3 regions of the Parabacteroides sp. AF19-14 genome follow, and region 2 is predicted to be linked to each of the others. Evidence: riboswitches for the same ligand, from Rfam matches in the RefSeq annotation. Region 2 holds a riboswitch; each other region holds the start of a gene.
The links. A riboswitch is a leader RNA that binds a small molecule or an ion and turns the genes downstream of it on or off. The one in region 2 is predicted to bind thiamine pyrophosphate.
Positions count from the first base shown of each region.

Region 1 (4,807 bases), on a different contig from region 2:
ACCTTGATCTTTGATTCCAATTTAACCGAGTTCAAACGGAAAAGATTATCGTCTTTTTCCTCGGTCTTCTCTACTTCCTGTTCCGGTTTCACACTTTCCACCTTAGGTTCCGCAACAACCGGTTGCTTCTCTACGGTTTTTTCTTTTTCCACTTCCACTACTATAACTTTTTCTTCTTTTTTCTCCGTGGGAGCCTGCGCAGGCTGCGCGGGTTTAACAGGAGCTTGAGCAGCGGGAGCGGCAGGCGCTTCCTTCACTTTCGGCTCTTCCTTTACCTTAGGCTCTTCTTTCACCTTCGGCTCCTCTTTAGCCTTCGGCTCTTCCTGCTGTTTTTTATGTTGTCCACCATCCAAATCGATATGACCCTTCATTACGATCTTAGGCCTGAATTCTTCCGGTATCACTGTCTTTATTTCCGCAGTCTTCTCTTCTTTCACAGAAGGAGCCTCTTTCTGCGCACGATCCGCCGCAAAATTACGATCTTTCTCAGGCAGATCCTTTCCAAACTCTTTTACGAGCAAAGCATACTGTTCATCACTGATCCTCGTGTTGGGATTATCCTCAACCGAGAACCCATTCCGGTGCAGGAACTCAACCACCGTGTTGATTCCCACGTTCAATTTTCTCTGTACTTGAATTAATTTTATAGGCATATCTAACTTTGTCGTAATACTTATTCGTTACCTTCATCTTCAAATTCCGCGGATAAGATAGCTAAAAGATCGTCCACGGTCTGCTCTTCCAGATCGGCACGTTCAATAATCTCATTGCGGTTCATAGCAAGGACGCTCTTCGCCGTATAGCATCCTATATTCTTCAGTGCGTCGATCACCCAGCTGTCGATCTCGTCGGAGAACTCATCCAAGTAGATATCCTCCTCGTCCGCTCCTTCGATATCACGGAATACGTCAATCGTATACTCAGTCAACATACAAGCCAACTTAATATTCAGACCACCCTTACCGATCGCTAAAGAAACCTCCTCCGGACGTAGATAAACCTCAGCTTTCTTTTCTTCCTCATTTACACGGATAGAAGAGATCTTAGCCGGGCTTAAAGCACGCTGGATAAACAAAGAGAGATTTGAGGTGTAATTAATCACATCAATGTTCTCGTTTCTCAACTCGCGAACGATTCCGTGAATACGAGAGCCTTTCATACCTACGCAAGCACCCACCGGGTCAATACGGTCATCGTATGACTCGACAGCCACTTTGGCACGCTCTCCCGGGATACGGGCGATCGCCTTGATCGTAATCAAGCCGTCATTAATCTCCGGAACCTCCAACTCGAACAACCGCTGCAAGAAGACCTTATCCGTACGGGAAAGAAGGATCTTCGGGTTGTTATTATAGTTATCCACACGTTGAACGATCGCACGTACGGTCTCTCCCTTACGATAGAAATCGGTCGGGATTTGCTCGGATTTCGGCAGTAGCAACTCATTACCATCGTCATCCAGCAACAGGATTTCTTTCTTCCACACCTGATAAACCTCAGCGGCGATGATGTGGCCGATTTTATCCTTATACTTAGCGTACAAGCTGTCTTTCTGCAATTCAAGTATCTTTGAAGCCAAAGTCTGGCGCAAGTTTAAGATCGCACGACGTCCGAAGTCCGCGAAATGCACCTCGTCGGTCACTTCCTCGCCCACCTCACAGTCGGCGTCGATTTTACGGGCCTCCGTCAACGTAAGCTGCAAGTTCTCATCCTCCAATTCATCATCAGCCACAACCGTACGGTTTCTCCAGATCTCGAAATCACCTTTCTCAGGATTGATAATCACGTCATAGTTCTCATCCGTGCCAAACATCTTGGCGATCACGTTGCGGAACGAATCTTCCAAAACGCTAATCATCGTATCTTTATCGATATTCTTCAACTCCTTGAACTCCGCAAGGGTGTCAATCATACTGATTGTTTCCTCTTTCTTGGCCATAATCTTACTTGAATCTTATTAAGTATTTTGTATATTTTATTTCATCAAATGTATACGACTCATCCTCTATCACGGTTACCTTCCGCTTAGCGCCCTCCGGTTTCACCTTCTTCTCAACAGAGACAACCACACCGTTCTCGTCGGCAGATTTCAACACACTTGTCAGCTTCGAGCCGTTTTTCAACAGCATCTCCACCTCGTTTCCGATGTTCTTGACGTATTGGCGAAGTACCTTAAAAGGAGAAGTAATGCCGGCGGAGCCAACCTCCAGCTCATAGTCCTCAACGTCACGATCCAGATGCTCCTCCAAATACCGGCTCAACTCAGCGCAATCATCAATGCTTACCGCTTCATCGTTATCAATTTCAACGACTATCAGGTTCCCCGGTTTAATCACTACGTCTACTAAATAATTGCTTGAAGAGGCTAGTTTTTCCTCTACTAATTGGCTTACCACTTTCTTTTCTATCATACACATATCTGTTAAGAACAAAAGAAGGGGACTGCCCGCCCCCTCCTCAACTTCACTTAATCGCCCGCAAATATACAAAAAATCAATGAGTTCTCAAAATATCCTCATCTTTTTGCAGAAAAAATTAATACGACACAAACCGGATTACGATCGATAGTAATCAGAATTAATATCTATAGAAATCCGATTTACCATTGATAGTAATATTTATTAACACTTTTATGCCTATCTTTGCTGCCGAATACGAAGGGGTGCTCGCAAAATCCTTCATGAAAGGAGCGGGCTGAGATCATACCCATAGAACCTGTACAGGTAATGCTGTCGTAGGGATTCATGCTTCTCCGATCCTTTCTATTCATCTATTTAGTTTTAAAGCAAAAAGATGAAAAGATGAAAAATGTATTGGTTATCTTGGCCGGCTCCTTGCTGGCTACAACCGCCAAGGCACAAATGCCCAGTCCGGTCGACTCCTTGAAAATCTCAAAAGACGTATCTTTAGATGAAGTGGTTATTACCGCTACCAAAGTCGGGAAAGAGACCCCGGTAGCTTATAGCGACATCTCCAAACAAGAACTAAGCAGCCGGAACAACGGGCAAGGTATCCCATTCCTTATCTCCCAATCCCCGTCTGTTATCATGACCTCGGATGCCGGAACGGGTATCGGTTACTCCGGTTTTCGTATCCGGGGTACAGATGCGAACCGTATCAATATCACGATCAATGGCGTACCGGTTAATGACTCCGAGTCTCATACCGTATTCTGGGCTAATATGGCCGATATAGCTTCCTCGGTAGAATCGATCCAGATCCAACGAGGCACCGGAACCTCTACGAACGGAGCTGCGGCTTTTGGCGCTACGGTCGCCATGCAGACCGAGAAACCGTCCTTAAAGCCTTACGGCGAATATTCCGTATCAGCAGGTTCTTTCGGTACGCTGAAACATACGGTAAAAGGCGGCACCGGATTACTTTACGATCATTTCGCTTTCGACGCCCGCTACTCCAATATCCGTAGCGACGGCTTTATCGATCGTGCCTCCGCCCGTATGAGTTCTTACTATGCCTCCGCCGCTTTCTATGCCGATAATACATTGATTAAATTCCAAGCCTTCGGGAACAGCGAGAAGACCTATCAAGCATGGAACGGTGTTCCGTCTTATTTACTTGACACAGATCGTAGCTATAATCCATGCGGAGAATATGAGGAAGATGGAGTGAAGAAGTTTTATAACAATCAGACGGATAATTATTGGCAACACAACTACCATTTAATGGCCAGCCAGCGTATCGGAGATTTCTGGAATATGAACCTGACCCTTCATTACACCGATGGTAACGGATATTACGAGGATTATAAATCGAAAGCCAAATTCAGCAGTTATAAACTACCGGAATATATCGATCCGGAGGGTAATACCGTAAAAAAGACGGACCTTGTGCGCCGTAAATGGCTCGACAATTATTTCTATGGAGCCGTTTATAGCGCAAACTATCAACGTGACAATACCCGCCTTACGCTGGGAACCGCCGTCAACAACTATGTAGGCGATCATTTTGGCCGGGTAATGTGGACCAAAAGCGCAAACGTCTTGCCACAACCGGATTACGAATATTATCGCAATACCGGTAAGAAATTAGACTACAACGCATACGCTAAATTGACTCAACGTCTTTCCCCTCTTTTCACCGGCTATCTGGACTTACAATACCGTGGGATCCATTACACCATTAAGGGAAACGATGACAAAGCCGGGGAAGGACTGGACATTCGTAAGAACTGGAACTTCTTCAACCCGAAAGCCGGAATAAACTTCCATAACAATGGCCATAACGCCTTCGTCTCTTTCTCCGTCGCTAACCGGGAACCGAACCGTGACAATTTCACGGAGGCAGGCCCCGAGGAACGTCCTACCCACGAGACCTTATATGATTACGAGGCCGGTTATAGTTTTGGTAACGACCGTTTCCGGTTTGGAGCCAATCTCTATTTCATGGATTACAACAACCAATTGATCCTGACCGGCAAGATCAGCGAGATCGGCGAGGCCCTCACTTCCAATATAAAGGATAGTTACCGAATGGGTATCGAGCTTACCGGAGGTGTACAAATCACCTCTTGGCTGAATTGGAGCGCGAACGTAACCCTCAGCCAAAATAAAATCAAGCATTTCGTGGAATACGTGGATAATTGGGATACCGGAGGACAAGAGATCAATGATCTAGGCACAACGAATATAGCTTTCTCACCCAATCTAATAGCGAACAGCATGTTCGATTTCGTTTACAAAGGGTTTATCGCGAGTTTCAACTCACAAATAGTAGGCCGCCAATACATAGACAATTCAAGCAGCAAGGATCGTTCCATCGATCCCTACTTTATCAATAGCCTACGTAT
Region 1 is NZ_QTMJ01000009.1:146,489-151,295, forward strand. It holds gene infB (translation initiation factor IF-2) at 1-653, opposite strand, end outside; gene nusA (transcription termination factor NusA) at 674-1,939, opposite strand; gene rimP (ribosome assembly cofactor RimP) at 1,944-2,411, opposite strand; TPP riboswitch at 2,649-2,759, shown strand; gene DWX33_RS11160 (TonB-dependent receptor) at 2,802-4,807, shown strand, end outside.
Region 1: linked by a shared signal. The riboswitch ahead of DWX33_RS11160 (TonB-dependent receptor) and the one ahead of thiD (bifunctional hydroxymethylpyrimidine kinase/phosphomethylpyrimidine kinase) in region 2 are both predicted to bind thiamine pyrophosphate.

Region 2 (4,807 bases):
CGGCAATTGAACCACATCTTTACGCTTACCGTACCACTCCTCACGTATACGAGGAAGTCCTTTAGCGATATCAATCGATATCTTGGGATCGGAATACGGGCCGCTCGTATCGTAAACGATTACCGGATTGTTCTTCTTGAAGATTCGCTCTCCATGCTCATCCAAGGTTACCGTGTCCAACAATTTAATCTTACGCATACCAACCTTGATCTTATTGATCTCGCCCGGGACATAAATCTTTTCCGAGGACGGATAGGAAATACGCATATTCTTTTTAGTAGCCATATGTATTTAGTTTAGTACTTATTGATTTCCTCTATAAACCGGCGGGTTTCCTCCACGGGATCGGGGGCATTGATAATCGCGCCCGAAACAGCGATTCCGGTTATACCCGTCTCCATCAAAGGGCCTACGTCTTCCAGCGTAATACCACCTATCGCGAAGATAGGAATATCAATGCCAGCCTCCTTACATTGAACGATAATTTTACGATAACCTTCCAAACCTAAGATGGGACTCAAATTCTTCTTGGTACCTGTAAAGCGATACGGCCCTAGTCCGATATACGAGGCGCCTCGTTCTACGGCCAGCCGGATATCCTCGAACGTGTTAGCCGTAGCCCCGATATAGAAGATGGCATTGGAGTCCAACTTGTCTTTCAGTACTTCCCAAGCGATATCCAAGGGAATGTCATTCTTGCCTAGATGACAAGCCGTAGCGCCACATGTCACGGCGGCTTCCAGATCATCGTTTACGCAGAAATCCACGATTCGCTCACATTCGTCCGCGCAGATAGTGGCACATTTACGTACGGTATCCTCATAGATCCCGTCTTTCATACGCAATTGTATCCACGAACATCCTCCTTGGATTGCCATGCGTACCTCGTCGCATTCCGTATATTTAGGTGTACGATGCGTTATAAACATCAAGCGGTTACTCCCACCAAAAGGAGGGCGTAATCCGGTTGTTCTCCGACCGACTCTTCCATTCTCATCATATCCGAAATAATAATTTAAGGCCATACTTGTAATCGTTTGAATTGTTTTATGAGTTGATCCGCAACAAGAAGGGAGGGATCGTTTCCCCAAAGGGCCCCGAGAACGGCGACACCGCCGAAGGGGATATCTCTTAATTTCGTTATTGTTTGTAAGCAGATTCCTCCCAAGGCGATCACCTTATCATCGATGATGCCCTTCGCATTTCGCAATCCATCTAAGGGGAATCCGCTACCATATCCTTCTTTGGATATACTCTGAAAGATCGGACTAAGGAATACATAGTCGCATACCGGTTTATACTCGATAATCTCTTCCAGACTATGGCAAGAACGACTTATACTGCCTTTATATAAAGGTGGAGCTTCCGGGTTCCTCTTGTTCAAATGGACTCCTCCTAAAGCCCTTTCTTCTGCCAAGGTAAACCAATCATGAAGAACGATCCTGTCGTAATAGGCCGGAGAGATGTTATCCAATAAGCCCTCCAATTCATCACGTTTACAATCCGGTTTACGTAGATGTAAACGAGACATTCCTTCCGCAAATAGAAGTTCGATCAAAGAAGCTTCATCCGCGAAAAAATAAGGTGTAGTAATTACGACCAGCTTATTCATGATTCCATCGGATTTTATGAAGGGCAGAGGGTGAGAAGAAGTGGTTTACAGGTCCGTGCCCTTTTCCCATGCATACATTTGCCCCGTGAACGAGCGCGTTATTCATATATTCCTTGGCTAATCGTACGGCTTCCACCAATGAATGGCCGAGTGCCATATAAGCGGCGATGGCGGACGATAGCGTACAGCCCGTTCCATGGGTATTGAAGGTCTCCACTGTTGGCGAGACCAGACAAATCGGATTATTCTCATTGATAAATAACCGATCCACCGTTTCTACTCCGGGAATATGCCCCCCCTTGATCAATAGAGCGTTACATCCTTTTTCCTGCAATTTCCGGGCGGCAAGTAAGATATCCGCCTCGTTATTGATTTTTATACCGGAAAGATATTCCGTCTCGGGAATATTCGGAGTAAGCAGTGTCGCTTTAGGGAACAACTCATCAATGATGGTTCGGATGGCGTCATCCTCCAATAATTTACTTCCGCTCGTGGATATCATCACTGGATCTAAAATGATAGAAGTCTGTTGGAAGGAAGATAAAGTTTCAGATACGACCTTTACGGCATCCTTGTTATGTAGCATCCCTATTTTTACGGCATCTACGATGAAATCCTCAAGAATAGCTTCGATTTGTCCTCTCAAAATCTCGGGAGAGATCGCTTGGATCCCTCGCACTCCCTGTGTGTTTTGAGCGGTTATAGCCGTTATCGCCGAGGCTCCAAAAACCCCCAGCGAGGAAAAAGTCTTAATATCCGCTTGTATTCCGGCACCACCGCCACTATCAGAGCCCGCGATCGTTAAAACTACCGGATAACGGTACATTTCATTTTTATCCATCTAACATTCGTTTTTCTTACGGCGGCATTACCCGCATCAAGTAGTAAGGGTATGATCTCAGCCCATATAGTATGGCACCCCTTCGACGACGCAAACTTAGTGAAAAAAATCGATATTAAGATATTTCCGGCTTTTAAACAATAATTTTAACGCAAGGTTATACTTCCATAAATCGTAGACGGGAGCCTTCTGGTTTTAGAAGGCTTCCGTCATATTCATATAAACCGCCATCCCTTTTTGGTTCGGGTCTTTGCCTACGTCTAGGCGGAAGTTCTTGCCGGGTTGCATTTGGATACGTAAGCCTACGCCGTAGTTGAACTTCCATTTATTCCAGTCTACGATAGGAGCGTTTCCGATCGTACCCGTGCCGACCCAGCCAACAAAACCACACTTCGCCCAGAAATTACCGCTCTTATATTTCTCCACGCTGCCGAACATATGACGATACTCCAGAATCCCATACGCCATGGTCTTGTCACGGTACTTGCCCCAATAGTATCCGCGAAGATCGAAAGGAGAGCCAAACGAAGGAAGCTCCGTAAAAGGAACGTTTCCCACACCGATTTGTGTCTTGGCGATCCATGCCAAGGTGCTACGAGGACGAAATACTTGCTGGAACTGGCGGTATTCTAACTCGAACATCTCATAATTATATGCACCGCCTAAATACTTTCCATACACTTTAGCGATCGCGCTTAGTAACATACCGGAACTTGGGGTCGCCACGTCATTTCGTGTATCGTATTGAATCAAGCCGCCGACACCGATATTGACATAATCTCGTTTGAACTTATTGAAATAAGGATCTTCGGCCATCACCGGGTTGATATCATCTGATTTGCTGAAATTAATATCAAAAAGAGGACCCGTATATAAATGAGGCCTAACTTCCCATACGAAACGGGGATATAGTTGGAAAGAACTCTTATGGAATTTCGTTGTCGAGTCGCTCTTCTCGATTTGCTCGATCGTCTCATAGCCTTTCCCGAAATAATGCGAAGGTTCGTTCCGATAACCGTAACTGATATAAATACGGAAGCGATTCTCGTTGAAGAATAAGGTACCAGCACCGGCAAAAACGAACGTCCCGTTTAAGGTGATGTTAAATCCCGCAGGGATAAACGATCGTTGGGATATCGTATCATTCTTGTTTAAGCGAAAGCTAGCCAAAACCGCGCCACCTACGCCAAAGGAGGCTTCCGGCGTGTAAGACGGTCCGCCAAGGATAGACCACCAGATCCTTTTGTTGGCCCGTATGGAGTCTTTATGTAATTGTTTATGATAACGTTGTATTTGCTTTTCGGTCATAGGCTTGCCGTCCAGCATCAGCACTTCTTTCGGAATCGTGTCATTGGAAATACCTTGCGCCTTTACGGAAAAGGCGAATAGAAGGCAGGCCATATAAATTAAAAGATATCTAAACATTATTTTAATCAATATTTAGAGGGCAAAAGTACGAAATCCTCCTAATATGTATTCTTAAAGAATCCCTAATAAAAAAGAATAAACAGCTAAAAAGAAATGCTATTACAGTCTGGGGGGTGTAGAGACGTAGCGTGCGTGCTGCGTCTCTACAGCTAAGATTGGTACAAGACCTTGCCCTCTTCGGATATTAACAGCAAGGTTAGTTCGCCGTCGGGAAGGATAGGAGCGCAATACGATTTACATTTTTGTAAAAGTAATGGGAAGAAACGATTTTGTTCTTTTTCCGCAAGAAGCTCCCATAATTCACGGGCCAACGTAATCCGATTGATTGCATCTACGGTCGCCTCCTCGCATTTCGCTTCTTTCGCTACATCTTGAAGGAAGCCTTTGTTCATGACGACTTTTTTGCTGTGTGTATCTAGGAAACCTTCCGCAAGTTTCACCGCCTTGCCGATCATGATACCTAAGATAACCTGCTTGAAACCTAAATCGGCAGCGATCTTTAGCGTCTCTCCGATAAAGTTCCCGTAATGGACGAATGATTGTGGAGGCAAAGAAGCGTATAAGCTCCGAAGGTAGCGTTCACTCTTCGCCCCGGAATTAATAACCAACGTCTCGCAACCTATCGCTTTGGCGACACTGGCTTCTTTCCGTATCGAGGCGATAAAAGCGTCCGATGAGAAAGGACGCACGATTCCGGATGTCCCGATAATGGAGATTCCCCCGATAATTCCAAGTTTCGGATTGAAGGTACGTTTCGCCAACTCCTCGCCACCGGGAACCGAGACCGTGACAATAGCGACGGAATCGGGTGAGGGCAGGAGTGGAATCAGCTCTTGCCGGATCATCTTACGGGGCGTGGCGTTTATAGCCGGGCCGCCGACTTTCAAGCCGAGTCCCGGAAGGGTCACGGTTCCGACTCCTTCACC
Region 2 is NZ_QTMJ01000001.1:65,292-70,098, forward strand. It holds gene thiC (phosphomethylpyrimidine synthase ThiC) at 1-285, opposite strand, end outside; gene DWX33_RS00280 (thiamine phosphate synthase) at 297-1,025, opposite strand; gene DWX33_RS00285 (thiamine phosphate synthase) at 1,016-1,612, opposite strand; gene thiD (bifunctional hydroxymethylpyrimidine kinase/phosphomethylpyrimidine kinase) at 1,605-2,453, opposite strand; TPP riboswitch at 2,448-2,545, opposite strand; gene DWX33_RS00295 (BamA/TamA family outer membrane protein) at 2,649-3,878, opposite strand; gene cbiD (cobalt-precorrin-5B (C(1))-methyltransferase CbiD) at 4,031-4,807, opposite strand, start outside.

Region 3 (4,807 bases), on a different contig from region 2:
AGAGAAAAGATTGAAGATCATTTTTGATTATTTCGATTACGTATACGTCTCTTTTTCCGGCGGAAAGGATAGTGGTGTACTGTTGAATTTGTGTGTAGATTATATTCGTAGATACGCTCCGGGACGAAAACTAGGTGTATTTCATATGGATTATGAGGTTCAATACAGCCAGACGACCGAATATGTGGAAAAGGTTTATGCCGCTAATTCCGATATCCTTGATATTTATCATTGTTGTGTTCCTTTTAAAGTCCAGACATGTACATCTATGTTTCAACAATATTGGAGACCTTGGAGCGAGGAGTGCCGGGATATCTGGGTTCGAGAGATGCCCCATTCATGTCTCCGGGCGAAAGACTTTGACTTCTTCAAGGAGGACATGTGGGATTATGATTTTCAGAATATGTTCCCTTTTTGGTTGTATCAACGGAAAATGGGCCGGCGTATATGTTGCCTTGTTGGTATCCGTACCCAAGAGAGTTTTAATAGGTGGCGAGCCATACATAGTGATAAGAATTACAGAAAACTAGCTAATTATAAATGGACTCGCAGGATGAATTATTCTATATATAACGCATATCCTATTTATGATTGGAAAACTCAGGATATCTGGATAGCGAATGGAAAGTTCGGTTGGCCATATAATCATTTGTATGATTTGTATTATCAAGCAGGGGTGCCTTTGTCCCGGCAACGTGTGGCGAGCCCATTCATATCCCAAGCGATATCCACACTGTTCATTTACAAAGTTGTCGATCCCGACATGTGGGGACGGATGGTTGGACGTGTAAACGGTGTTGGCTTTGCCGGTATATATGGGAATACCTCCGCTATGGGATGGAGGGCTATCAAGTGCCCAGCCGGGTTCTCTTGGGAGAAATATATGTATTTTCTCCTAAATACCTTACCCGAAGAAACTTGTGAGAACTATTTGAATAAGTTAAGAGTCAGCCGTAAATTCTGGAGAGAAAAAGGAGGATGCCTCAGTGAGGAGACTATCGCTAAGTTACGGGCGGCTAATATTCCTATCATTGTGGAAGAATGTACCGCTTACCATACGGATAAGAAACCGGTACGGATGGAGTATATCGATGATATCAATATACCCGAGTTTAAAGAAATCCCTACTTACAAACGTATGTGTGTTTGTATTTTGAAAAACGATCATACATGTAAGTATATGGGTTTTTCCCAGACAAAACGAGAGAGGGATATGAGAAAAGAAGTAATGGACAAATATAATTTTTATAAGCATGGGAAACTTTGTTAGTCCGGCATATGGTGTTAGGGCTGTCCCTATAGAAAAAATTGTAGCCAACAGCTATAACCCTAATATCATGGCACCACCGGAAATGCGATTATTGGAACTTTCCATTTGGGAGGATGGCTATACGATGCCTTGCGTCTGTTATTATCTAGAAGAGTATGATTTATATGAGATAGTAGATGGTTATCATCGTTATCTGGTTATGAAGCAATCTCAAAGGATTTATGATCGTGAGAAAGGAATGTTGCCTGTAACGGTGATTGAGAAAGATATTTCAAACCGAATGGCTTCAACCATTCGCCATAACAGGGCTCGAGGGATGCACAACTTGGAACTTATGACGGAGATTGTTACGGAGTTGGTCAAATCGGGGATGTCTGATAAGTGGATCATGCGTAATATTGGAATGGATAAAAATGAGTTACTTCGGTTCAAGCAGATTTCGGGATTAGCTGAATTATTCCGGGATAAAGAATTCGGTTGGTCTGATGACTGGTCGGAAGAAGACTAAACTTTTTACATTTTGTTTGTCTGAGCGTTTTTTGCCTTTTATGGCTCTGTTGAGTACATATATACTAATTTTTTGTACATTTGCCCCCGACTTTTCACATAGGGGTGCCCGAGTCATACGGGCTGAGATTATACCCATCGAACCTGATCCGGGTAATGCCGGCGAAGGGAAAATAAGGTAGAACTAGGAAATAAAGGGGGCGTTACCTCTATGTGCTCCCTGATGTTTAAACTTTAATTAGTTATTAAGATGGAACAGATTGTTTCAAGTGGAATCATTGACTCTTACTTCGAGAAGTTGAAGAGCAACTTGTCTGTGGATGTAGCGATCGTGGGTGGGGGACCTTCCGGTATCGTAGCCGCTTATTTCTTGGCGAAAGCCGGTAAGAAGGTGGCGTTGTTTGATCGTAAGCTGGCTCCCGGTGGAGGTATGTGGGGCGGCGCTATGATGTTCAACGATATCGTGGTGCAGGAAGAGGCTATGCCGATCATCAAGGAATTGGGCGTAAGCTATAAGGAAGGTGCTAACGGCACGTATATCATGGATTCGGTACATACCACTTCCGCTTTGATTTATCAGGCGACGAAGGCGGGCGCTACGATCTTTAACTGCTATTCGGTAGAGGACGTGGTGTTTCATAACGATGCCGTAGCCGGTGTGGTAGTGAACTGGGCTCCGGTAATCCGTGAGGGGATGCACGTGGATCCGTTGACGATCATGGCAAAGGCTGTCTTGGAAGGTACGGGGCATGATTGCGAGATTGCCCGTGTGGTAGCCCGTAAGAATGATATCCAATTGAATACACCGACCGGAGGCGTGATCGGCGAGCGTTCCTTGAATGTGGAGCTGGGTGAGCAGACGACGGTGGAGAACACGAAGGAGATCTACCCGGGATTATTCGTTTCCGGTATGGCCGCTAACGGCGTAAGCGGTAGCTTCCGTATGGGACCGATCTTTGGCGGCATGCTGATGAGCGGCAAGAAGGCTGCTGAGTTGATCTGCGAAAAACTTGGGAATTGAAAATTGAGAATTGAGAATTGAAAATTATTGATTGTTGTATCTTTAATTTTCAATTCTCAATTCCCAACGGTTTTTCCTTGTCTCAAGAATAAGAATCCCGTTATGATCAACGCCGTGGATAATCCCGTATAGAATACAGAAATGAAAGAATTCGGCAGTAAATGGAGCGCACGGATCGTGATCCCGAAAGCGATCATGAAGATCATGATAATCCAACCTTTCACGTCGAAGAAAGAGAACGGGCAATGTTTCCCGTTTTTCCGGGAGATCCGTTCGGAATGTTTATAGAAAAGCCGTTTAAAGACCAAATTGAAGAAAAGTAAGAAAACGATGGTCGCTTCCCCGATCTTGAATAACCAATAATGGGTATCGTTTAACCATGTGACGATACCGATGCGTAAGATATTGATACCGGCGAAAATCCATACGCAACCGGCGGTATATAATAATACCTTTTTATTTACTCCAAACTTCATCTATCTTTTTATTTACCGCAAACTTACAACATTCATGTAAAAAACGGAAAAATATCCTTATCTTTGTGCCATGCGTGAGAAAATGAAACAGAGGGTTGTACAATACGTGGTGCTGATGGCCGGCATCTTGGCATTGCTTTCTGTGGTTATCCCTCACCATCATCACCGGGACGGGATGCCTTGTTATCAATCCTTGACCGCGGAGCAAGCGCATGGCGATAAAAGCACTGATACGCATGATTGCGGTTGCGACGGGCATAACTTGGCCTATTTCAGTACGCATATTTCTCATTTTATGGATGGAGATGTGGATATACATCTGATGCCGTTACTCGTCTTATTTGATTACATTTATCCACCTGAACCGGCGTTTTGCGGACAGCTCCTTGATCACGAGAACGCCCCCTACATTGAGTCGCTGCACGACACTTGGATAGTGAGTGCCTCGGGACTTCGTGCCCCTCCTATGTCTTGATACCTCGTTTGTGAGAGTGGGTGAGGACAGACTTGCCCCTATCTATTTATTATTAACGATATCAAGATTTTTTACACAATGAAGAAAATATATTTGGTAGGTGCGATGTGCGCTTACCTGTTTGCCGGTTGTGCGGGAAATGCGTCGCAAGCCGGACACGATGAGCATAATCATGAATTAGAGGCTCACGACCATGAGCATGAAGGTGAGGATCACGATCACGATCATGATCATGAGGGACATGAACACGAAGGCCATGACCATGAGCATGAGGCTGGTGGTACCCATCCCGGCGAGATTGTCTTTAAGAAAGCCTTAGCCGAGGCCGTTGGTTTGCAGACCGTAACGGTTAATCCCGCTCCTTTCACGGATGTGATTAAGACGAGCGGACGAGTAATGGCAGCGCAAGGGGAGGAGTCCGTGATCGTCGCTACCGTCCCCGGCGTGATCTCGTTTGGTAGCTTGCCATTCGTGGATGGTACGGCGGTACGCAAGGGACAGGCCGTGTTGAGTATCGCTTCCAACGCCCTCTCGGATGGAGACGTGGCGGCAAGGGCTAAATTCGCTTATGAGACGGCGAAAAAGGAATACGAGCGTATGCAAGCCTTGGTAGGCGATAAGATCGTATCCGCCAAGGATTTCGAGCAGGCCCGCTTGAATTACGAGAACGCCAAGGTCGCTTATGAGGCGATAGCGGGAAAACAGACGGCGAAAGGCGTGTCTGTAGTCTCTCCCTTGAATGGTTACTTGAAGAACATCCAAGTGAAAGAGGGTGATTATGTATCCGTAGGCCAGCCTTTGGCTACGATCTCGCAAAACAATCGTTTGGTATTGCGTGCGGACGTGTCTGAGAGGTATTACAACGATCTTCCCATGATCCAAACCGCTAATTTCATGACTCCGTATGATAACGCTCTCTATAAATTGTCTGATTTGCGTGGACGGTTGTTATCGTATGGAAAGGCTTCCGATATGAACTCTTTCTATGTACCGGTGACTTTCGAGTTCGATAATAAAGGAGCGGTTATCCCCGGTTCTTTCGTGGAGATCTTTTTGTT
Region 3 is NZ_QTMJ01000008.1:11,175-15,981, reverse strand. It holds gene DWX33_RS09880 (DUF3440 domain-containing protein) at 1-1,270, shown strand, start outside; gene DWX33_RS09875 (ParB/RepB/Spo0J family partition protein) at 1,254-1,778, shown strand; TPP riboswitch at 1,869-1,965, shown strand; gene DWX33_RS09870 (sulfide-dependent adenosine diphosphate thiazole synthase) at 2,028-2,798, shown strand; gene DWX33_RS09865 (hypothetical protein) at 2,855-3,274, opposite strand; gene DWX33_RS09860 (DUF6769 family protein) at 3,345-3,749, shown strand; gene DWX33_RS09855 (efflux RND transporter periplasmic adaptor subunit) at 3,828-4,807, shown strand, end outside.
Region 3: linked by a shared signal. The riboswitch ahead of DWX33_RS09870 (sulfide-dependent adenosine diphosphate thiazole synthase) and the one ahead of thiD (bifunctional hydroxymethylpyrimidine kinase/phosphomethylpyrimidine kinase) in region 2 are both predicted to bind thiamine pyrophosphate.